4 regions of the Marinomonas sp. TI.3.20 genome follow, and region 2 is predicted to be linked to each of the others. Evidence: predicted binding sites of a transcription regulator. Region 2 holds the regulator's gene; each other region holds the start of a gene.
The links. The regulator FNR, encoded in region 2, switches genes on or off when oxygen is low (the NO sensors DNR and NnrR bind a similar motif). The targets are predictions, from matches to a motif close to TTGATNTANATCAA.
Positions count from the first base shown of each region.

Region 1: the regulator FNR is predicted to act here: its motif matches at 2,911-2,924, upstream of V6259_RS06685 (phosphoketolase family protein).
Region 3: the regulator FNR is predicted to act here: its motif matches at 2,287-2,300, upstream of V6259_RS17385 (cytochrome ubiquinol oxidase subunit I).
Region 4: the regulator FNR is predicted to act here: its motif matches at 2,018-2,031, upstream of paaF (2,3-dehydroadipyl-CoA hydratase PaaF).

Region 1 covers NZ_JBAKAS010000004.1:207,733-213,677, forward strand. The annotation lists gene V6259_RS06680 (plasma-membrane proton-efflux P-type ATPase) at 1-293, opposite strand, end outside; gene V6259_RS06685 (phosphoketolase family protein) at 509-2,872, opposite strand; gene V6259_RS06690 (NAD(P)-dependent oxidoreductase) at 3,462-4,322, shown strand; gene V6259_RS06695 (RraA family protein) at 4,410-5,114, opposite strand; gene V6259_RS06700 (alpha/beta fold hydrolase) at 5,111-5,824, opposite strand; gene V6259_RS06705 (cupin domain-containing protein) at 5,817-5,945, opposite strand, start outside.
Region 2 covers NZ_JBAKAS010000006.1:166,791-172,735, reverse strand. The annotation lists gene tusA (sulfurtransferase TusA) at 1-32, opposite strand, end outside; gene V6259_RS08660 (alpha/beta family hydrolase) at 84-695, opposite strand; gene hemN (oxygen-independent coproporphyrinogen III oxidase) at 909-2,279, shown strand; gene fnr (fumarate/nitrate reduction transcriptional regulator Fnr) at 2,304-3,071, shown strand; gene V6259_RS08645 (adenine phosphoribosyltransferase) at 3,091-3,633, shown strand; gene V6259_RS08640 (YfaZ family outer membrane protein) at 3,720-4,286, opposite strand; gene ttcA (tRNA 2-thiocytidine(32) synthetase TtcA) at 4,298-5,134, opposite strand; gene V6259_RS08630 (SprT family zinc-dependent metalloprotease) at 5,228-5,755, opposite strand; gene V6259_RS08625 (RecQ family ATP-dependent DNA helicase) at 5,745-5,945, opposite strand, start outside.
Region 3 covers NZ_JBAKAS010000023.1:11,870-17,814, reverse strand. The annotation lists gene V6259_RS17395 (sigma-54-dependent transcriptional regulator) at 1-216, opposite strand, end outside; gene V6259_RS17390 (sensor histidine kinase) at 217-2,142, opposite strand; gene V6259_RS17385 (cytochrome ubiquinol oxidase subunit I) at 2,516-3,931, shown strand; gene cydB (cytochrome d ubiquinol oxidase subunit II) at 3,931-4,926, shown strand; gene V6259_RS17375 (hypothetical protein) at 4,928-5,062, shown strand; gene V6259_RS17370 (hypothetical protein) at 5,217-5,903, shown strand.
Region 4 covers NZ_JBAKAS010000011.1:84,311-90,255, reverse strand. The annotation lists gene V6259_RS12220 (dihydrolipoamide acetyltransferase family protein) at 1-3, shown strand, start outside; gene paaX (phenylacetic acid degradation operon negative regulatory protein PaaX) at 120-1,043, opposite strand; gene V6259_RS12210 (phenylacetic acid degradation protein PaaY) at 1,153-1,740, opposite strand; gene paaF (2,3-dehydroadipyl-CoA hydratase PaaF) at 2,084-2,869, shown strand; gene paaG (2-(1,2-epoxy-1,2-dihydrophenyl)acetyl-CoA isomerase PaaG) at 2,922-3,713, shown strand; gene paaH (3-hydroxyacyl-CoA dehydrogenase PaaH) at 3,717-5,243, shown strand; gene paaI (hydroxyphenylacetyl-CoA thioesterase PaaI) at 5,236-5,697, shown strand; gene pcaF (3-oxoadipyl-CoA thiolase) at 5,690-5,945, shown strand, end outside.

The DNA of each region.
Region 1 (5,945 bases), on a different contig from region 2:
GCCCAATGCTGAAGAGCGCCTGACAAAACCAGAGCCACCTCGATCATCCAAGGAATAGGACCCCAAAAATAGGAGAGGAATTTTAATAATGGATTTGTCTTTTTTTCATCTAATTCATTTGGCCCATATTGGGACAATCGTTTTGTCGCTTCTTCTTGAGTGAGGCCGTCTGATGACGTTGCTAACATTTTCTCCACTTCTGACAAAGGCAGAGTTTTGAGATCGTCCTTTACACCAGACGCAGCTCCCGACTTCACTTTAGAAGTGTTCGCTTGTTCGGTATTGGGTTCCATAATGGCTGTTTCCTATACTGCTCTGCAGATCGAATTTATGCAGGCGATTTTGTTAAAAATCAGGCTTAGAGTAAGCCCACCATTGGCTGCACCCTTTTTTATTATATGGCGCTATCGATTAACTCAGAGTGACGCTGGTATTTAGGGAACCGAGCCTTAGACATCCACTCCTTAAGAGTAAAAGAGCTAAGGCTCGTCAACGATTAAGTCGTCACTTAGCGGGGAGTCCAACGCCAGTTACGGATTTCCGGCATGTCTTCACCAAATTCATTAATGTACTCACGGTGTTCAAGCAATTTTTTGGTTAATCTTTGTTTCAATTCAAGACCTTTTTTACCGGTTTGCGGTAACCGATCAATCGCATCCATAACCAAATGAAAGCGATCCAAATCATTTAAGACCGTCATATCAAAAGGCGTGGTAATCGTGCCTTCTTCTTTATATCCATGAACATGAATACTACGATGATTAGTACGTCGGTAAGTCAGCTTGTGAATCAGGGTTGGATAACCGTGAAAAGCAAAAATAATCGGTTTATCTTGAGTAAACAAAGCATCAAACGCTTCCTCGCTAAGGCCGTGTGGATGCTCGGATTTAGGTTGTAATTTCATTAAATCAACGACATTTACCACACGAATGCGCAGCTCTGGAAGATATTCTCTCAAGATTGAAACCGCGGCTAATGTTTCCAGCGTTGGCACATCGCCACAACAAGCCATCACAACATCTGCCGAATCACCTTGCTCATCATTACTCGCCCACGACCAAACACCAATACCGGCAGCACAGTGTTCCGCGGCGGCGTCTTTATCCAACCATTGTGGCGCTGGATGTTTGCCCGCGACCACAACGTTAACGTAATGCTTGCTACGCAAACAATGATCCATGACAGACAACAGACAGTTAGCATCTGGTGGAAGATACACGCGCACAATTTCGGCCTTTTTATTCACGACATGATCAATAAACCCTGGATCTTGATGTGAAAAACCATTGTGATCTTGACGCCATACATGGGAAGCCAACAGATAATTAAGCGACGCGATTTTAGGTCGCCACGGTAGCTTACCGGCCACTTTTAACCATTTTGCATGTTGGTTAAACATTGAATCGATAATATGCACAAAGGCTTCGTAACAATTAAATAAACCATGTCTGCCTGTCAGTAAATACCCTTCTAGCCATCCCTGACACTGGTGCTCACTCAGCATTTCCATCACCCGACCGCTTGGCGCAAGGTATTCGTCGTTGTCTTTGTTTTCTCCCACCCATTGACGTTGTGTGGTTTCAAACACCGCGGCCAATCCATTAGAAACCGTTTCATCAGGGCCGAAAATACGAAAATTGTCCTGATTAAACGTAATAATATCCCGCAAAAAAGGCCCAAGCACGTGAGTATCGCCAATGCCAGACACTCCCGGTGTAGGAACATCACAGGCATAATCCTTAAAGTTTGGCATCTTCAAAGCTTTAAGCAAAAGCCCACCGTTAGCATGGGGATTTGCGCCCATACGACGATCGCCCTCTGGCGCCAAGGCTGCCAGTTCTGGTAACAAACGACCATTAGTATCAAATAATTCTTGGGGACGATAACGGCTTAACCATTCTTCTAATAACGCCAAGTGTTCGAGGTGTTCAGAAGGACGGGGAATCGGCACCTGATGGGCATGAAAAGTGCCTTCGATTTGAACACCGTCGACTTTTTTAGGCCCCGTCCACCCTTTGGGTGATTTTAAAACAATCATTGGCCAGCGAGGTCGTTCAAAACCCTCTGTCTGACTGGCTTGAAGCTTGATGTCTTTTATTTCACAAACCGCCTGATCAAGTGCTGCAGCCATAGCTTGATGCATCATTGTGGGGTCATCACCTTCAACAAATATTGGCGACCAACCATAACCATGCAGCAGTTGATCTAGCTCATCATGACCAATGCGTGCGAGCACCGTCGGGTTAGCAATCTTGTAGCCATTTAAATGCAAAATTGGCAACACAACACCATCACTAACAGGGTTAAGAAATTTATTGGAATGCCACGCCGTGGCTAATGGGCCTGTTTCCGCCTCGCCATCGCCAATAACACAGGCGGCAATCAACTCTGGATTATCAAACACCGCACCAAAAGCATGGCTTAAAGAATAGCCAAGCTCACCACCCTCATTGATCGTACCGGGGCATTCGGGGGAAGCATGGCTAGGAATCCCTCCCGGAAAAGAGAACTGCTTAAAGAGTTTTTGTAGGCCAGCGGTATCTTGGCTTATGTTGGGGTAAATCTCGCTGTAACTGCCTTCAAGGTAGGTGTTGGCAACCACGGCTGGCCCACCATGACCGGGACCACAGATGTAAATTATACTTAAATCGTATTGTTTAATAATGCGATTAAGGTGAACGTAAATAAAATTCTGCCCTGGGGTGGTTCCCCAATGACCAAGCAATATACGTTTAATATCAGCAAGCACTAAAGGCCGCGTTAATAGAGGATTGTCATAAAGGTAAATTTGGCCAGCTGACAAGTAATTACTCGCGCGCCAATATCTATCCATTAAGTCCAATTGATCTGATGATAGCCTTGCCGTTTGCATGGTGTTTTACTCCCTATTAATTACTACTGATGTCATATTTGATACGAATAAACGCTTCTTGGTCGAGATCATCAGAAACCAGATAGCAACCGATAAAAGCCCACTCCAGCATTCGTTATGCATATATACCTCCGCTTCATCGCGTCGAGAAACAATTGAATCCCAAAAGACGCGGATGCTTACTTTATAGCGCAAAGGAGACGGAGCTCTGTTCGGTAGCGCACACTGACAAAAGCGGAACGGTTAGACAAGGTGCAATCACATCATAATGCTAAAATTTGAGCGCTTCACTGAACGCGTAGAAGTCGCTAAAACACATCATAAGCAGTCAATAAATGGTCTTTGTGCGATGGATTTTGCTTAAAACCAAAGAGCAACATGGCAAAATTAAGGATATTGCAAAGTAAAAGGTTTGATTTCCAAAAAGCACGAAACAGACACTGCTTCAACGCCAGAGGTTCTATATAGTACTTTCACTGCGTTAGACTTTTACTGAGCTATACGTGTACTGAATGAGACATGGATTCGGACAAGTTAATTTTCTAACCACCTCTACATTTAAAATGACACAGATCGAAGAGAGAGCGTTATGACAAGTATTGGATTTTTAGGCTTAGGTATCATGGGTAAAGCAATGGCGGTTAATCTAGCCAAGGCTGGTTTTGATGTAACAGTTTGGAACCGTAACCCTGAGAAAACAACCGAGTTAGTCGCTCTAGGCGCCAAGCAAGGCACCACACCAAAAGACGTCGCGGCAAGCTGCGACATTACCTTTGCCATGGTCTCTGACCCTGCTGCCGCACTGGCTATTTGCCAAGGGCCTGACGGGGTTGCCGCGGGCATTGGCGCTGGTCGTGGCTACATAGATATGTCTACCGTTGATGACACAACATCAACACTTATTGCTCAGACCATCGCCCAAGCTGGTGGCCGCTTTTTAGAAGCTCCGGTTTCTGGCACTAAAAAACCTGCTGAAGACGGCACCTTGATCATTTTAGCCGCAGGTGACAAATCCCTATATGACGATGCCCTACCCGCGTTTGATGTAATGGGTAAAATGGCACCTTATCTTGGCGAAATTGGCCAAGGCGCTAACATGAAATTGGTTGTCAACATGATGATGGGCGGCATGCTCAGTATTTTCAGCGAAGGCATGTCACTGGGCCAAAAAGCAGGGTTACAGGGCGAACAGATTCTCGAAGTCATCGCTGCTGGTGCCATCACCAACCCCATGTTTACAGGCAAGGGAGCCATGCTTCTAGCAGAAAACTACACCACCAGCTTCCCGCTTAAACACATGCAAAAAGACATGCGCCTCGCGGTAGCACTAGGCGACAAACTAGACCTCCCTTTACCCACAGCGGCCATCGCCAATGAATCTTTCAAGCAAGCAATCAAAGCCGGCTATGCTGATGAAGACATTGCCGCTATTTATAAAGTCGTAAAGTAGATTAAGCTTAGAACAGCACACGTCTTAACCATAAAACCCCTTGCTCACCGCTAAGTGAGCAAGGGGCTTTTTTATGTACTCTGGCTACTATTTTTCTCTTTGTGCTTCGAATTCAGCCCAAGCTTGTTGGAATAACTCAAAGTTAAACCCTTCTTTACTGGCTGCATCTAGGACAATTTTTTCTCGCTCAATCATCTTTTTAATCGCATCTAGCATACCCGCTTGCGCATCTTTAGGAATGACAACAGCGCCATGCTTGTCGGCGTGAACCATATCTCCAGGCTGAATGGTTAAATCAAATAACGTAACCGCCGTATCAATTTCTTTCACACGAACATACGCATGTGACGGCCCGATAGAACCGGCTATCACCTGATACCCTGGCGCCAATGCGTCCAAATCTCGCATCACACCGTTCGTTAATGTTCCACCTAGACCAAAGCCTTTGTGAACCGAAGTATTTATCTCTCCCCAGTAAGCACCAACGCAATCTGGGTAATCTAAGTCTTCTAGCACAGCAATACTATGCTCAGGTGAATCGGCCATGTACTTATAATAAGCCATTCTTCGCGTTGCGATAACGTCCGAATCTTCTGTTGTTGGCGCTGCTGCTTTAATTTTAGACGTTCGAGCATAGCCACAAATAGGAGGCAATGTAGGGTCTGCAGCGAGCACTGTTTTACGGGTAAAACCATCGCCTTGGCGTTTTCCTAATACCACTTCTATAGCGTTTGCTATGGTCGGTGTATCAACAGAACGCAATGCATCAAAATACGCTTTATCAAATATCATAAAAGTGTCTCCAACCAATGAGCAAGGTGTGTATTCGTTGCTAATGGCATCTGTAAGGTAACTAAATGACCCGAATTAGGGATAACATGGAGCTGACAATTTGGCATAAGGTGACAAATTGCCTGATGACGATCCAATGGGCAAAGCTGATCATGCTCACCGCATAATGCAATGCTGGGCCCGGTAAATTTTTTCAGGGTTTCTGTTTGGTCTGGCCTATCTCGCAGAGCGATTGATTGATTAATGAACACCTCTTTCCCAAGCGATCTTGCCATGGCCAAAACAAGCCCTAGCTGCCCCTCTTGCTCAGCGGCAGATCCGCCATATTTTGGCGCCATTTGCTGTTCGATCACATCAAGAAACTTACCTTGCTCTGCCAGCTCAAGCTGTGGCGTTCTCAATGCTTTTACTTCAGGAATCTCTGCCCATGGGTTGGTATCCATTAACGCAAGACCTGCAATCAATTCTGGTTTCTGGCGCGCCATTTCCATCGCAATAATACCGCCCATAGAAAGCCCGCCCAGTGCAAACCTTGGCCAAGGTATCTGTGAGAAAACCGATTTTGCTATGGTTTCCATGGAACACCCTTGGTCCACATGTGCAACAAGAACCTCTCTGCTCTCCCTCAATGCAGCAACTTGATGCGTGTATAAGCGATGGTCACACATCATGCCAGGGATCAAAACTAAAGGGAGCGTAGAATTAGGCACCTTGGGTGTAGCCTGCTTCATCATTCGTGCTGCGTATTAAGAACAGCCCAGTAGTGCCACTGACATTAGGCTGGATACTACGCTCTGCGTTTGGTGGCACTGCACAGGTATCACCCGGTGC
Region 2 (5,945 bases):
CCAGCTGTATCTAACTCTAGTTGGTGACTCATGGCTAAAACACCTTTGAATGAATAATTATAATCATTATAAATCAATCAGAATTAACTCGCTAACCCATGACGCTGAAGCCAGTCTTCCACTACATTTGAAATATTTTCAATCACATCTTCCGTCTTTAAATTTTGTTTTTTTAAAGTTTTAAAATCATGATCCGCACCCTCAATCCAATGCACCTCAATGTGCTCATTTAGAGTTTGATTGTTTACCCAATCAGGCTTTCCCAGTGAGTCTCTCGTGCCTTGTATGATCAAACAGGGAGCCACAACGCCTTCCAAAAAGGACAGCCTATGCTTTTCAGGTTTTCCTGATGGGTAAAAAGGAAACCCAAAACAAATTATTGCACGAACATTTTCTTGATGAGAAAGCTGAGTCGCGACTCTTCCCCCCATGGATTTACCCGCCACAATGACGGATTCTTCAAATTTTATGGCTTCAATGAATTCAGGTACTAACGTTTTGAAGCGAGGCGGTGGACGTTTTTTACCACTAGATTCCTGTTCTGTCATATATTTAAAGGTAACAGGGACGACAGATCTACCATGCTTATCAAGGGTCATTTCACTGAAAACCTTTAAAAAACCACTCGACTGATGACCCGCTCCTGCACCATGTGCAAGATAAATAGGTATTTTTGAAACAAGGGAACTCGTCATAAAACAACCTAGCATTAACGGTTAATTAAAGAATGGTATTTAAGCAGAATCATCAAGACCTTAGAAGTAAATATACTAAAGAGATTGCAGTGCCGAAATTCTTAATATATGGGAGAAGCATCCCTTACGCTATCAAAAACGTTGACTTATATCATGAGGCGGCTGTAAGTCTCAGAGTAAACTTCGTATTAGAAATTTTAATAGGAAGAAATCATGATTTGGGATCAACCTCTCATTACCAAATACAATTTATCTGGGCCTCGTTATACCTCTTATCCAACCGCCCCACAGTTTGATGCTAACATTAGTAAAATAGCCTTGATTGATAAAATGCTATCACCAAGCCATGCTCCTATTAGCTTGTATTTTCATATTCCGTTTTGTGCGCATCTTTGTTACTACTGCGCTTGCAATAAGGTCGTCACAAAACAATACGATAAAGGCGCCGAGTACGTTGAGTTACTTGAAGAAGAAATGCGTTTAAGAAGCCTAATGCTTGATAAAAATCGTCCAGTGACTCAACTTCACTTTGGTGGAGGCACTCCTACCTTTTTGTCCGACGAACAGTTGAAACACTTATTTTCTGCCATAAACCATCATTTCAACTTAGTTCAAGATGGCAGCCAAGATTACAGCATTGAAATAGACCCAAGAGAAATCAGCCATTCCAAAATGAAACTACTAGTCGAAAATGGCATTAATCGCATCAGTATTGGAGTGCAAGACTTCGACAATGAAGTACAAAAAGCAATACACCGAGTACAACCTGTAGAAATGGTTCGAGATTTACTCAATGACGCTCGAGACCTAGGGGTCTTATCCGTTAACTTTGACCTTATATATGGACTTCCTAAACAAACTATTTACGGTTTTAAGAGTACGCTAGAAAAAGTCATCGAACTGAACCCTGATCGTATTTCAGTTTTCAACTACGCACATTTACCTGAACGCTTCAGAGCTCAGCGTCGAATATTAGACAGTGATCTCCCTTCACCAGAAGGTAAATTGAATTTATTGAAACTGTCTATAGAATTATTAACCCAAGCTGGCTATGAATATATTGGAATGGATCATTTTGCAAAACCTACTGATAGCTTAAAAATAGCGCAAGAAAAAGGTGAATTGCAAAGAAATTTCCAAGGGTATACTACCCACGCTGAAACCGATCTCATCGCCTTTGGCGTGTCCGCGATTAGTCATCTGAAAGGTGTATACATCCAAAATCATACGGATTTATCGCTTTATCAAAACAGCATCGAAAATGGTCAATTGGCCATTATGAAAGGGTATATTAGCAATGAAGATGATCTAATTCGTCATCACACCATTATGGCATTAATTAGCCAATTTGAACTCGATAGTAGAACCATTGAACAAAAACACGCTATCCACTTCAACAACTATTTTCATGATGAAATACAGCAATTAAGAGCGTTAGAAGAAGATGGTATTGTTGAAATTGAACAGATTGAAGAACATACTATCATTAGAGTAACAGAGCGTGGACGCTTGCTAATTCGCTGTGTTTGCATGGTATTTGATAAGTATCTAGGCAGCGCAGTAAAGTACTCTAGGGTAATCTAATAAATCGAAGTCAGGGAGATCTTTATGTCAATCGTACACGCCCAATCAAGGTTCACCAGTAAGCTAACATCTCAATGCCAGAATTGCAGCTTAAGTGCATTGTGTTTACCCATCGCATTAGCTGATGAAGATATAAACAGATTGGATCAAATTATTGAAAGGAAGCGTCCATTAAAGAAAGGGGAAATTCTCTTTCATCAAGGTCAAACCTTTGACTCTGTCTTTGCCGTTCGAACAGGAACGCTCAAAACATTCAATATTACCTCTTCAGGTGAAGAGCAAATCACAGGCTTTTATTGTCCGAGTGAGCTGGTTGGTTTGAGTGGCATTGATAACGATACTTACCCTATTACCGCCAAAGCGTTAGAAACAACCACAGTCTGTGAAATTCCATTTAGCCACCTAGAAAACTTAACCGCACAAATCCCCTCTTTAAGGCATCAGCTTTTTAGAATAATGAGCCGAAAAATCAGTGAAGACCAACAAATGATGGTTTTACTAGGTAAAAAGAATGCAGATGAAAAAGTCGCTTCATTCCTTTTGAACCTTTCTAGTCGTTTCAAAAAACGCGGTTATTCTGCTATTTCTTTTCGTTTAGCAATGTCCCGTGGAGAAGTTGGCAATTATTTGGGCCTTGCCGTTGAAACCGTTAGCCGTGTGATAACCCGCTTTCAAAAGAACAAGCTGATTGAAGTGGATGGTAAAGAGATAACCATTACTGATCTTGCGGAAATACAAAAGTTAGTGGGGATAGCGGATGATTGTGCTAGACTCGCCGATTTGAACAAATAGAAAAAGGCTCTTTTATCCTATGCTTTACGATGATTTTTACGTCAAGTCATTAATTCGTACCGTTGAAGACTGGCCTAAAGCCGGTATCAGCTTTCGCGACATCACCCCAATTTTTAGTGATCCTAAAGGTATGCGGATGGTAGTTGATGCCTACGTGCACCGTTATATTGGCAGCGATATTACTCATATTGCCTGCATTGATGCGCGTGGCTTTTTAATCGCGGCTGTCTTGGCTTATGAATTACAAAAACCATTGATCTTGATCCGTAAGAAAGGCAAATTGCCTGGCAAGACCATTTCACAATCCTATGATTTGGAGTACGGCTCTGCTGAGCTTGAGATTCAAGAAAATTCGGTAAAAGCAGGTGATCAAGTGTTATTGTTTGATGACTTAATTGCTACCGGTGGAACATTGCTTGCAGCGGTTGCGTTACTGACCAGTCAAGGTGCGAATATTAAAGAAGTTGCCGCTATTATTGATTTACCCGACCTTGGTGGCAGCCAGAAACTACAGGATAACGATCTATCTATTTTTAGCTTATGCGCTTTTTCCGGTGAATAAAGGCTAATTAGCCCTTATACAAGATAAAATTTAGTTAATAAAAAAGGTGGCCAAGATGGCCACCTTTTTTATATCAAACTACTCACTTAGAAAGCAACAGAAGCACCGATACTTAGGCCATCACTTGTTTCGCGACGCTCGCCATTTGTATAAACCGACACAGTACTGCCGTAACCAATATAAGCTCGGGTATTTTGTGTGGTCATGTATTCGCCACGGACATCATATGTGTACATGTGATCCAATCGTGATACAGACAACACCGTTGGCGCATAGTAACCAGAAGCGTAAAAACTTAAACGGTTTGCCATAGGGAATGTGTAGCGGTACCAGCCACCCAATGCCGTAGCAACGGCAATCTCATCATTTTTCCCTTGCATATTGTTATCAAGAGCATAGATGCGAACACCCAACCCAATTTGCAAAGGGCCACTCGTGTCTGAATCTTGAATATTGATACCAACATAAGCTGAAGAAGTTTCATTATCAGCATCATGAGTACCACCACCACTAATAGAAAAAGGGCCGGCATCAATAGCAACGTCCGCTTTCACTAAATCATTAGTCAAACTTACACCCGCAGTAGAAGCAAAAACCATGGATGAACTCAAAATACCTGCGGTAAGCAGTAAGGCTTTATTTGTTAGATTCATTTGCACTAATCCTATATTGATACAATGTTTAACTTGTTAAAAGCATCTTCAGATTGCTTTAAATCTTTAAAATTAAATAATTCGTTATCAGCAAGATGCGAAGGAACGACATTCTGCATAGCAGTAAACATAATATCCGTCCTACCTGGATAATCTCTATCCCACTGCTGAAGCATATCCTTTACTACTTGTCTTTGAAGATTCTTTTGGGAACCACATAAGTTACAAGGAATAATCGGATACGATTTAGCGATAGAAAACGCCTCAATATCTTTCTCTTTGCAGTAAGCTAGAGGGCGAATAACGACATGCTTGCCATCATCGCTTAATAGCTTAGGTGGCATAGACTTCAACTTACCACCAAAAAACATGTTTAAAAAAAGCGTTTCTAATATGTCATCTCTATGGTGACCAAGTGCTATTTTGGTAGCTCCAATTTCTTCTGCGAAACCATAAAGAGAGCCCCTTCTTAAACGTGAACATAAGCCACACGTGGTTTTCCCTTCTGGAACGATTTCTTTAACAATACTGTAAGTATCACGTTCTAAAATATGAAAATCGACACCCTGCTCTTCTAAATACGCAGGCAATATATGTTCAGGAAATCCGGGTTGTTTCTGATCTAAATTAACCGCTACAATTTCAAAACTAATTGGAGCGCTAGCTTGCAGGTTACGAAGGATTTCAAGCATTGTATAAGAATCCTTCCCTCCTGATAAACACACCATCACTTTATCACCCTCTTCAATCATATTGAAGTCGGCAATTGCTTGGCCAGTGAGTCGTCGTAACCGTTTGTGGAGTTTATTAAGCTCCAGTTTTTCTTTAGGTTTGTTAGTTAGATCCATGATACACACGCTGTAAACGAAATGCGGCTATCTTACTATACTGACCGCGAACCCGCATCAAAAAATGAGCACTCTCTCTTAACGATTCGCTTATTAAGAATGCTGCGCTAAAAAAGAAAGCGATGAACGACAAAGCTTACAGATATATTGAGTGCCCTTTTGTGCGTTATTGTGCCTTCGTATGGTGAATACGTGCTGCTGACATTGACATTGATAGGTGTACGATTGCTTAGGCAGAGGGATGTCAAAGTTGTGTGTTCTATTAGGTTCAAGGTGATAAATTTTCTTCATAACGGCCTGCCATTCTTTACCATGGGGCCTTACCTTATTACCGTAAATTTGATACACAATAATATGGGCAACTTCATGAGGGACTACTGTCTCGATAAACAAGCTCTCATCTTGCTGATACATAAAATAATTAAACCTCAATTCATTTTTATGTAAGTGAGCAGTGCCTGCCGCCTTCCCTTTCTGCTTAAAGTTCGAAGTAGGATGATCAAAGTGCTTCCCAAAAAAAAGCGTCGCTTTTTTCATACAATGAGACACTTGAGATTGAACCTGTTGAATGGATGACGCTAAATCATGGGACTGAAGAGAATACGATTTGTTAGCCGACACAATCTTTCTCCTGCACTTCCTCAACACGACTTAACAGGGAGATAAGCGATTCGCTAAATGGTGCGATAATTTCTTTCGACAATCCTGTTAGACGGCTTAATGACGCAATAGTGGTAGGCTTATGTTGATACACTTTCCTTAATTGTCCATCGCTCAACACGCTATTTTTTTGAGTCAATTTCCAGCTCAT
Region 3 (5,945 bases), on a different contig from region 2:
TTCTGCCATGGATTCCAGCGTAACTTGTGGGTCGAAATGCGGTGGCATCGACAAATCAAGCAGCACTAAATCGGCGTCAAATTCAACCATCGCCTGACGCGCTTCTTCTAGGCTGCCTGCGGTTCTTACTTGATAATCTTGGCCCGCTAGCCAGCGGCTCGCTAACTCACGAAAGGCGGGTTCGTCGTCGACTAATAGAATTTTATTTTGCGTCATTTAATGGCCTATCACTGGCGCGGTGCCAGATACTGTTGCGTCGTCAGAAGTCGACTGAGGTAAAGGGAAAGAGAGCTCAAAGGTCACTGGCCAACCGGCGTCACTGCGGTGAAAAATCCGCCCTTGATGGGCATCTAATATACGTCGCACAATGGCAAGACCAAGGCCGCTACCACCCGCTCGTTTCGTCACAAACGGCTGAAACAAAACCTCACCGGTTAATGCTTCGTCTATTTTAGGGCCATTATTATGCACCTGAATCACCACGGAATCGGCACTGACTCGCGCCTGAATGGCCAATTTTCCACCCGCTTGATTGCGTAAAAATGCCACCGCATTATCAATCAGGTTAATAAACACCTGCTGCACTCTTTGGTAATCTGCTGGCAGCTCAATGGCGTCGTCTATGTCCAACTGGCACTCGATCTCGCCAAGGTGTGATTGCGCCACAATACTCGCCACCAGCGCATGCAAAGGCACCTTGGTTTTGTGCAGAGCCAATCCGCCAGAATACACCAACATATCGCTCACCAAGCGATCCGCTCGCTTGAGCTGGGTTTGAATGTGCTGACGTGTTTCAACAGGAGCATCGTAAGCCGCCATCGAAATGATATTCAATGGGTTACGTAACTCGTGAGCGACTGCCGCCGACAAACTGCCCAATTCAACCAGATGCTGTTCGTCTAAGCGTTTGCGCTCAGCGACGGCAAGCGCCAATGAACGCTCTAACAAACCACAACTGGTGGAAAACAAGGAGCCGAATACTTCAGCGGTTAGGCGCATTCCCGGGCTGGCATCGTTCCAGCCAACCAAAACAGAATGCCAACCTTGATCAGTACGGTTCACAATAAGTGCCAAGGCACGCTCTTCTTTCAAGTTGTCTTTATGATGATGTTGAACATCTATACGTATGTTTTGTCGTATCTGTGAAGAGAGTAGGTGTTCACCAACAGAAATCAAACTGGCCCAGTCATGGGCTTCTTTTAACTGTGTCGACCAAGTATCTAATACCTGTTCGTTTAATACTGCTCCGGGGTAAATAAGGCGCGAAATAAGCCGATTAAGCGGTTGGTAGATTAACGCTGACACCACCAAGGTAAGCAGCGAATAGAGCCATAACTGCCAACTGGGCACGTTCGCCAATGCCTGCAATCCCACTCGCCCTGAAACCACACTGATCACAGAAATCAAACACAAGATCACCAGCATCATCGCCAGCCAAAGCAGAGCGCGATTGGCGAACGCATTCACCGACAAGATCTGATAGCGCACGACGGCGTACACCAACAACAGAAGATAAGTGGGCAATAACAGCATCGGATAAGGAAACCAGCTGATACCAAAGGAAGGAAACACAAAACTGGTGGCCAGTAATAACCCCCATGCACCGACGCCAAACATCGCCAAAATAGAGCGTTTTTTGTTGCCCGTATGACGATACCAACCAAACAACAATACCCCGTGGGCGAGCATGCCCATCAAGATGGTATACACCAGATTACACGCACCAGCATCGGTAAACACAAAGAAAGAACGCGTATCAAATGTTTGGCTCGCCGCACCAGCATCCACCCACCAGCTCTGGAGTACCACCGCGATACTGGTTAAATAGAACCAAGGCAGGTTTTTAGCCAAGCGCCTCAGCCAGACGTCTTTTGCCGAGCCAGAGTAGACAAACCGGATTGCAAAATGGAGGAAAAAAGTCGGCATTAAAGGGTTCGCCAAAATGATGTGGACACCCACTTGCTCATACCCCTGAAAAAGCGCCACATGACCAAAACACCAGATCGCCATCATGATGGCAAAACCAGCCAATGCCTGTAGCTCGCCTTGATTTTGCGCACGCCAAAGCAACCATGCCGCCACCAGTAAGCCACATACGCTGGAAATCAGCATAGACACTTCGAACATCAGAGAAATCGTCAAACTGTAAACCTCGTTTACACCAAAATAATGATGTAATCGTAAACCTTGTTTACACTCAATACAAAAATTAATTTTAATCTCTTAAAAATCAATAGGATAGAATATTTTAAAAGCTGGCCTCTGTTTTGCTTAGCAATAGATAAATTGATTTACATCAATACCCATGCAACTAACAAGGTACTTACCATGAATACTGCTTCTTTTATGACTGAAATCATGACGCTAGCCAGCATCTTTTGCCTAGCCATCTCTCCACTTGCCATTAAGCAGCTGTTTCTCAAGAAGTCTTGATTTAGAACACTCTTAGGCTAGGAATAGCGCGCGATATATTGGCCCTATTCCATTTCGTCTTTTGCTTTACTTAGGTATCACTATGGAACATTTTGACTCGGCGATGCTATCGCGTATTCAATTCGCTTTTACCGTCAGCTTTCATATTATTTTCCCAACCATCACGATTGGTTTAGCAACCTTGATTGCCCTTTGGGAAGCGCTCTGGCTGAAAACAGATGACCCACGTTATTTGCAGCTGGCTAAATTTTGGATCAAACCCTTTGCTATTACCTTTGGTATGGGTGTGGTCGGTGGCATCGTCATGTCTTACGAGTTTGGTACTAACTTTTCCAAATTCTCTGAAATCGCGGGACCCGTGCTTGGGCCATTACTGGCGTACGAAGTACTGACAGCCTTCTTTCTTGAAGCTGGCTTCTTGGGTGTCATGTTGTTTGGTTGGCAACGAGTCGGTCGAAAAGTCCATTTTATTTCAACACTGGTTGTGGCGATTGGCACTTGGATTTCATCGACTTGGATCATGGCGGCTAACTCATGGATGCAAACGCCGCAGGGCTATAAAATTATCGATGGCGTTTTCCATGTAGAAAGTTGGATGCAGGTGATCTTTAACCCCTCTTTCCCTATTCGTCTGACACACATGTTACTGGCTTCGCTGATCTCCGCGTCGTTATTGGTCGCTGGTGTTAGTGCGTTCTACTTATTGAAAAAGCGTCATGTGAACTTCTCTAAAAAAGGGCTTTCCATGACCATGTGGTTGTTGTTGGTGCTGACTATTTTACAAGTCAAAGTCGGCGATGAATCTGGCCTAGAAGTAAAAGAGCATCAACCAGCGAAATTAGCGGCGATGGAAGGTATCTGGGAAGCGCAAGAAAGCGAAGTGCCACTACTGCTATTCGCAATGCCAAACATGCAAACCGAAGAAAACGATTACCAACTGGGTATTCCGAATCTTGGCAGCCTAATACTGACTCACACACTGGACGGCTCGGTTACCGGTTTAAAAGCCTTTCCAAAAGAAGATCGTCCTTATGTGCCCTTGGTATTTTGGTCGTTCCGCGTGATGGTAGGACTGGGGATGGGGATGGTCGCCATCGCTCTGGCCGCCTTGGTCTTACGCCGCAAAGGCAGATTGTATGAGAATAAATGGTTCTTACGTGCGGTGACTTTCTTTACACCTATGGGTGTGGTCGCAACGCTTGCCGGTTGGTATGTTGCGGAAACAGGTCGCCAACCTTGGGTTATTTACAATTTGGTTCGCACTTCAGATGTGGTGTCACCGTTGCCTTCAGAACGTGTGCTGTTTTCGTTGACCATGTTTGTGGTGATCTACTTCCTACTGTCGCTTGTGTATCTCTACTTTATGCGCAAATTGATTCGCAAAGGGCCGCCTAAAATGGCCACATTGGAAAAACACCTTATCGGTATGAACGCGCCTGGCTATGCCTTGGCATGGGTGAAAAACTTGAAACATGAAGATCACGAGGGAGAGAAGTAATGGATTTACCTTTATTTTATTTCTTAGTACTGGGATTCTGCATCTTCATGTATGTCTGCCTTGATGGCTTTGATTTAGGCATTGGCATTTTATACCCCTGGTTTGACAAACCCGGGGAGCGCGATCATTTGATGCTGTCTATTTCACATGTTTGGGATGGTAATGAAACTTGGCTCGTCATGGGCGGTGCTCTGTTGTACGGCATCTTCCCTGCTGCGTATGCGGGATTGTTGTCTATTTTATACATTCCCCTAATGCTGATGCTGTTTTCCTTGATCTTCCGCGGCGTTGCTTTTGAATACCGTTTTAAGTCTGATCGCTCACGTCCTTACTGGGACTTTGCGTTCAGCGCAGGCTCTGCCGTCGCAGCATTCTGCCAAGGCTTGGTGTTGGGCACGGTTGTACAAGGGATTCCGGTTGGCAGTGAGGCAATTTCTAGCTTGCACTGGATCACACCTTTTACCATCTTTACCGGTTTTGCGGTGATGGCTGGCTATGCCATGTTAGGGGCGTGTTACTTGTTTATGAAATCTCGTGGTGTGATTCAAGCTCACGCAGCGAAGCTAGCAAAAGTCTTGTTGGTTCTCGTGATGATTGCAATGGCCGTCGTCAGTATATGGACAGTGTTAACTCAGCCAGACATCAAGTTACGCTGGTTCTCAGGCAGTCACTTCTTGTACTTAGCGCCCTTGCCTATCTTGTGTCTGATTGCGGCGATTGTGTCTTGGAAAGATCTGCACAGCCACCGTCACGAGTCGCGTCCATTTTGGTGTGGCGTTTTGCTTTTCTTATTAGGTTTAGCCGGCTTAGTCGTCAGCGTGTTCCCTTACTTGATCCCACGTCAATTAACCTTATGGGAAGCCGCATCGCCGACCACCAGCTTGCTGTTCTTATTACCTGGTGTGTGTATTTTTATCCCTGTTATCTGCATTTATACGCTATGGGGATACCGAGTTTTTGCCGGCAAAGTCGAAGATTATCAGGAGGGTTACTAATATGTGGAAAACACTCAAAGCCAAAGCCGATAAACTCAAACCTTGGCAATGGTTCTGCCTGCTCTACCTCGTTGGTTTTATCGGTCTTTTGCTTATTTCAAGAGTAATGAACTTAGCGGTACTGCTGTTTATTTAACGTTATAGAGCATCAATAATAAAGCGGCTTTCGGGCCGCTTTTTTCATCGCCTTTTTCCCCATTTTTGCTCAGCTTTCTTGTATAAAAGGTCAATACGGTTTAGCTTGGCTACTACAAAGTCACGTTTCTGCGGCTTTTTTATTGGAGGCACTCATGTCTGCAAAATTCTCTATTGAACTAAATTCATTTCACAAAATTTCAGCCATTCCCAATGCTTGGAGTCGTTCACAATACCTCACACTTATGACGCTAATGGAATTGGACGATGGCTTAGAAGAGTTAACCGATGCCGATCTTAAAGACATGTGTCTTATGTCTTTAAGCGATTTACCTCACGCCGACGCGGCCAATGTTGTGTTAACGTCACTTTTTTCTGACGATTTAACCGCCGGTAAAATCGATCAGCTGAGCCATGAAATGGCCGATGATAGATTGTGGGAAGAATACTCAGACTGCCAATTCCATGAGCGCTTTTTTAATGCCTATGGCTTACTACGTAGCGCGTTTAATGGCACCTTTGCACAACCGACTGGTGTCGATTTCACCATCACTGTCCATGCTAAAAATGCCGTCGACCTTGAACAGCTTGATAGCGATCTCGCCGCCAACTTGGTGCGTTTATTGTCATGCGGACTGGATGAAAATGGCTTAATGCAACGCCTTTATGAAGAACAACTCAATGGCGATGATTTTCCACAAGCTTCTGGCATTCTTTGGCAAATAGAAACACTTGCTAGCGAGCCGCTTGAACGCCAATTTAAGATGATCAGTTCCTCTTTTTGGTTTGGCGTTTTGGAGAATTACGAGTCCTTTGACGCGGCGCTTCGACCTCAAAGCTAACCACTTTCCCTGTGAGCAATGCTAGTCATACTGCTAAGCCGC
Region 4 (5,945 bases), on a different contig from region 2:
TAATGCCATAAAGACAAAAGCTATCATGATGTGATGGCTTCTGTCTTTTACTTGGGTTTAGGGCTCTCTAGAATGATTAGGCTATAACAAAATAGGAAATTCGTGGTCGCGCAGGTCGCCTAGTTAAGGCCGCCAAAACGTTCGAAGAATAAAGCATTAGCTTCTGGTAGCGGGCCATGGACAGATTCCAAATTAAACTCAATCCACTTTTCAGTAGCGGGAGTTAGCCTACGGTAAATATTTCTGCAAAGCTGACGCGCCGCTCTTCCTTCCCAATCAATGGGCAGCAGCTCTCTTGGAAGGTGTGGATCTCTAAGTAACAGCTTGCGGTATTCATGAATGAGCAAGGTTCGTGCTAAAAAACAAGATTTTGGATCGAGCCGCTCTAACTCTGTCAATTCCTGCCAAACAGGCTGAAATAATTCGATAAATTCTTGATATTGCTGGCCAAGCGTTTCTAAGTTCCAGGCGCCTTTAACCAATTCTTGAATGGGTTTATTACTAAACTGCGTATTGGATGACGCTTCAAATACAATGACCTTATCTTCAAACTTAAGGGCGGTCAGGATATTGTTAAGCAATTTAACATCGCAACATGGGCTGGCAATGAGCTGCGTTGATACACTGGCAAATCCTTGCCATTGGAGTTCGTCCATGAGCTGTTTCTTTTCATCTGGACTGAGCTGATAACCAATAATAAGCAACCAGTTTCCATTCCATGTCTGTATGCTAGGACTGTAGATGCGCTGAAAGGCTTGCTCGAATTTCCTGTGTCCCTGATGCGTTAATCCGTAATAGCTTTTACGGCCCACCTTTTCACTGTTTAGCCAACCATCTTGAGCCAGTCTAAAAATGGATGTTCTCATTAGTCGTTCACTAATACCGATAGGCTCTAAGGCATTAATCAAACTTCCAAGCCATACAGTACTGCCATGTGGTTCTATGCTGTCTCCATAGAGTGAAATAATCAGAGAAGATGCCCTGATTGGCTTTTGGCTCTGGAAACGTGTCAGTAAGTTGCTTAGTGTTTTTAATTCATTCATTCAGACAGGCTATCAGTAGTATTAAGTTTAAAGGACTATTCTCTGAAACAACGTGGAGATAGTAAAGCGTAATTGTGTTTCAACACGATGTGATCTAGAGCCTAAAGCTCTATTTTTTTAGAGCGTGATCTCCTGTTTTTAACGTTGGTCTATTCTCCTCTAATTCTGCCAATGGATTGCATTCCACCATTGAGTCCAAGCAACGAGAGGTCAGAGTAATGTATTCTTGAGTACCGGTTTGTTTCCACTTTAGCTCTTCATCACTGACTTGTCGGGTGAGCTTAGCTGGGCTACCCATTAACAGAGAGCGCGCTTCACAAGAGAAATGACTTTTGACAAAAGCGGCCGCCGCAACAATAGACTCTGGCCCAATGTTGGCTTGATCCATGACAACTGCATTCATACCAACGAGTGTGTCTTCTCCAATAATGCAGCCATGTAAAATAGCACCATGACCAATGTGGCCATGTTTTCCAATAATAGTATGACTGCCTGCAAAACCATGAACCACGCAATTGTCTTGTAAATTGGATTCTTGTTCCATGGTAATGCGGCCAAAATCCCCTCTTAGGCAGGCACCTGGGCCAACATAACAACCTTGCTTAATAATAACGTCCCCAATGAGAACCGCAGTAGGGTGAACATACGCGCTGGAATGGACAACAGGAGTAACGCCATCAATTTTGTAACAAGCCATTGTTATTTACTCTCTTTTTAATCTTGTATTAGTTTTTATAAATATGGTTCATTTTTTTAAAATAATATATAAATTTCGTGTCGAAATCATTTTATAATTAAGAAAAATGTCATCATATCGATGAGTTATTTTGAAATTTTAATTTTATTATTTTTTAAGTTTATGTTTATTAAGGATTTTATTTGATTTTGTGAAACGATATCTAAAAGCGATACGGAAAATATATAAAAATATCTTGTTCTGTGTCTTTATTTGATGCATCTTACGGTTGTACATGTTGATTTGGGTCATTGATCTGAATTTATATGACTGACAATTAAAAATAAATAGAGAGTTTAGTCAGATGTCCAATAGCGCATATGAAATGCTCAATGTCCCTTCACCTGTAAATGGTGTACAGCAAATTCAACTGCATCGTCCTGAAGCATTAAATGCACTGACAACCGCAATGCTGAACGAGTTGTCTTTAGCGCTCGATGATGCTGAAGCGAATGAAATGGTTAAGGTCGTTGTTTTAACCGGCTCATCTCGTGCTTTTGCCGCAGGGGCTGATGTGAAAGAAATGGCGTCTCGAGATATGGTCGGAATATTGAACGACCCTCGTCAGCAAAGCTGGCAAAGAATCACTCATTTCTCAAAACCTCTCATTGCGGCGATTAATGGTTACTGTTTAGGTGGCGGCTGCGAATTGGCAATGCATGCCGATATTCTGATCGCTGGAACAGACGCAAAATTTGGTCAGCCTGAAATTAATCTTGGCATCATGCCTGGAGCCGGAGGTACGCAACGACTTGTGCGTGCTGTGGGTAAATCTCTAGCGATGCAAATGGTTCTTACCGGCCAGCCAATCGATGCAAATCAGGCGAAAAGTGCGGGCCTGATTAGCGAAATTACTCAGCCAGAATTAACCCTCACACGAGCGATGGACGTTGCATCACTCATTGCTGAGAAAAGCACTTTAGCAGTAAGGCTTGCTAAGGAAGCTGTCCTAAAAGGCATGGATACTGATTTAGCGACGGGTCTGCGTTTTGAAAGGCACGCTTTTACTGTTTTATCAGGTACCAAGGATCGTGATGAAGGCATTGCTGCATTCTTAGAGAAGCGTAAGCCGACATTTACCGGTCAATAATTTACTACTTTTCACCGGCCAATAATTCAAAAATAATAGGGGCATTATCGCAATGAGCTTCGAACATATCTTATATTCAGTCACCTCTGGTGTTGCGTTGTTGAGTCTGAATCGTCCTAAATCTCTCAATAGTTTCAATGAGGCCATGCACTTAGAAGTGCGTGAAGCTTTTAAGCTTATTAAAAATGATAAGCAGGTCCGTGCCTTGGTGTTGACTGGCGAAGGTCGTGGTTTTTGTGCCGGTCAGGATTTGTCTGATCGTAATGTAGACCCCAATGCCGAATCACCTGATTTAGGGCGTTCTATTGAGAAATTCTACAACCCATTAATTAAAGCCATTCAAGATCTACCAATGCCGGTAATTTGTGCGGTAAATGGTGTCGCGGCGGGCGCAGGCGCCAATATACCACTTGCGTGTGATCTTATTATGGCGGGCCGTTCCGCTAAGTTTATTCAGGCGTTTTGCAAAATTGGTTTAGTGCCTGACTCTGGTGGTACTTGGTTTCTACCTCGTTTAGTGGGGATGGCTAAGGCAAAAGAATTGGCTTTGTTGGGTGAGGCTGTGACGGCGGAAGCGGCGTTAGACATGGGATTGATTAACCGTGTTGTGGAAGATGACAGTCTGCGACAAGAGGCTTTGGATCTTGCGCAAAAATTAGCCACACAACCCACCCAAGGCTTAGCGTATATCAAGCGGGCTTTGAACCAAACGTTTGATCATGGTTTACATGAACACTTGTTGCTTGAGCGAGATTTACAGCGCTTGGCCGGGCAGACACAGGACTACCGTGAAGGCGTTGCAGCTTTTATGGCAAAACGCGCTCCTGAATTTAAAGGGGAATAAGTGATGACCGCTTTAGATAAGTCAAGGTTGATTGGTGTTATTGGTGCTGGCGCCATGGGGGCAGGTATTGCCCAAGTAGCCGCTCAGGCTGGCCATATTGTTAAGCTTTATGATAATCGAGTAGGGGCAGCGGCGGCGGCCATTGAGCTCGTCGAAAAACAACTGAGTCGCTTGGTTGAACGTAAAAAATTTACCGCTGAGCAAGTGCAAAAAATTGTATCGAATCTGCAAGTAGCGTCGTCATTGAATGATTTTAAAGAGACGGGTTTAGTGATTGAGGCCATCGTCGAAAATGTAGATGTTAAGCAGTCTGTTTTTTCTGAATTAGAGTCTATCTGTGCTTCAACTTGTATTTTTGCCAGTAATACGTCGTCTATTTCTATTACACGTTTAGCAGCAGGTATGTCTCATCCCGAGCGTTTTGTGGGGATGCACTTTTTTAACCCTGCGCCCATTATGAAGTTGGTAGAAGTGGTGTCTGGCTTAGTGACTTCACCAGAGGTTGCTAAAACCATTTATCAGACGGCCGCAGAATGGGGAAAAATGCCTGTTTACGCGGCATCTACACCAGGCTTTATTGTCAATCGTGTGGCTCGCCCTTTTTATGCCGAAAGTTTACGGATGAAACAAGAGCAGGTGGCTGATTGTGCAACGTTAGATTCATTAATTCGTGACTCTGGTGGCTTTCGTATGGGGCCATTTGAGCTAACCGACTTGATTGGACACGATGTTAACTATGCGGTGACGTGTTCTGTATTCGACTCCTATTATGGCGATTTTCGTTTTCAGCCCTCTTTGATTCAAAAAGACCTTGTTGATGCCGGTTATCTTGGTCGTAAAAGTGGTGAAGGTTTCTACTCTTATCATGAGGGGGCGACTAAGCCAGAACCTAGTATTTTAGCCTCTACCAACACTGCTTCTGTATTGTGTGTGGCCATGGGTGATTTGGGTGTTTTGTCTGGATTAGTCACTCGCTTGTTAGGTGCGGGGATTGGTGTTGATGTGGGGCCTGTCTCTTCTCATAACTTTTTGAAAATTGGAGCGGCAACGCTTGCATTAACGGATGGTCGAATGGCAAGCGAGCGAGCGAATAGTGAGCAACTTGAAAATTTAGTATTGATTGATTTGGCTTTGGATTATCAAAAGACCACACACGTAGCCTTGTCACGCGCACATACAACAACCGATCAAGCCTTTCAAAAGGTCGTTGATTGCCTGGCTTCTATTGGCATTAACGTTTCTGAGGTCGAGGATTCTCCTGGATTAGTTGTTATGCGTACTGTGGCGATGCTGGCGAACGAGGCTTCTGATGCGGTGTTAAATGGTGTTTCCAGTGTAGACGGTGTCGATACAGCAATGAAATATGGTGTGAATTACCCCAAAGGACCCTTAGCTTGGGCAGACCATATTGGCGTGAAATACATCCAGAAAGTACTTAATGCCTTGCAGCATTCCTACGGTGAAGATCGCTATCGTGCCTCGTTACTTATAAAACGTCTTGCAGAACAAGGGAGAAACTTTCATGAATGAAGGTACAAAAAATGATGCACTTCATCTGGCTCAGTTGTGTGCAAAAGAACTGTATCAAAGAGACGCAGCGACACAGCATTTGGGCATTGAGTTATTACACTCTGCGCCGGGTGAGTCTTTAGTAAAAATGATGGTTAAAGACTATATGGTTCAAGGCCATAAAACGTGTCATGGCGGTTACCTATTTGCACTGGCGGATTCTGCTTTTGCGTTTGCTTGTAATACCTATAACAAGCCAACCGTTGCTTTGGGATGTTCTATTGATTATGTGGCGCCTGCATTCGAAGGGGATGAACTGGCGGCGAAATGTATTGAGAAAAGCCGAGGCGGTCGAACCGGAAATTATGATGTTGAGATACGTAATCAGAAAGATCAATTGATCGCTATTTTTCATGGTAAATCCTATCAAGTAAAGGGTGAGATTCTCTCCCAGGAGATGTTAAAGAATGACTGATGCATTAATTATTGACGCGATACGAACACCTATTGGCCGTTATGGTGGTGCTTTGTCTAGCGTGCGAGCGGATGACTTAGGTGCCATTCCAATTAAAGCCTTAATGGAACGCAATCCTTCTGTTGATTGGTCGTCTGTAGATGATGTGTTGTATGGCTGTGCGAACCAAGCCGGTGAAGATAATCGTAATGTTGCGCGTATGTCTGCGTTGTTGGCCGGACTGCCGGAATCTGTTCCAGGTTCAACGA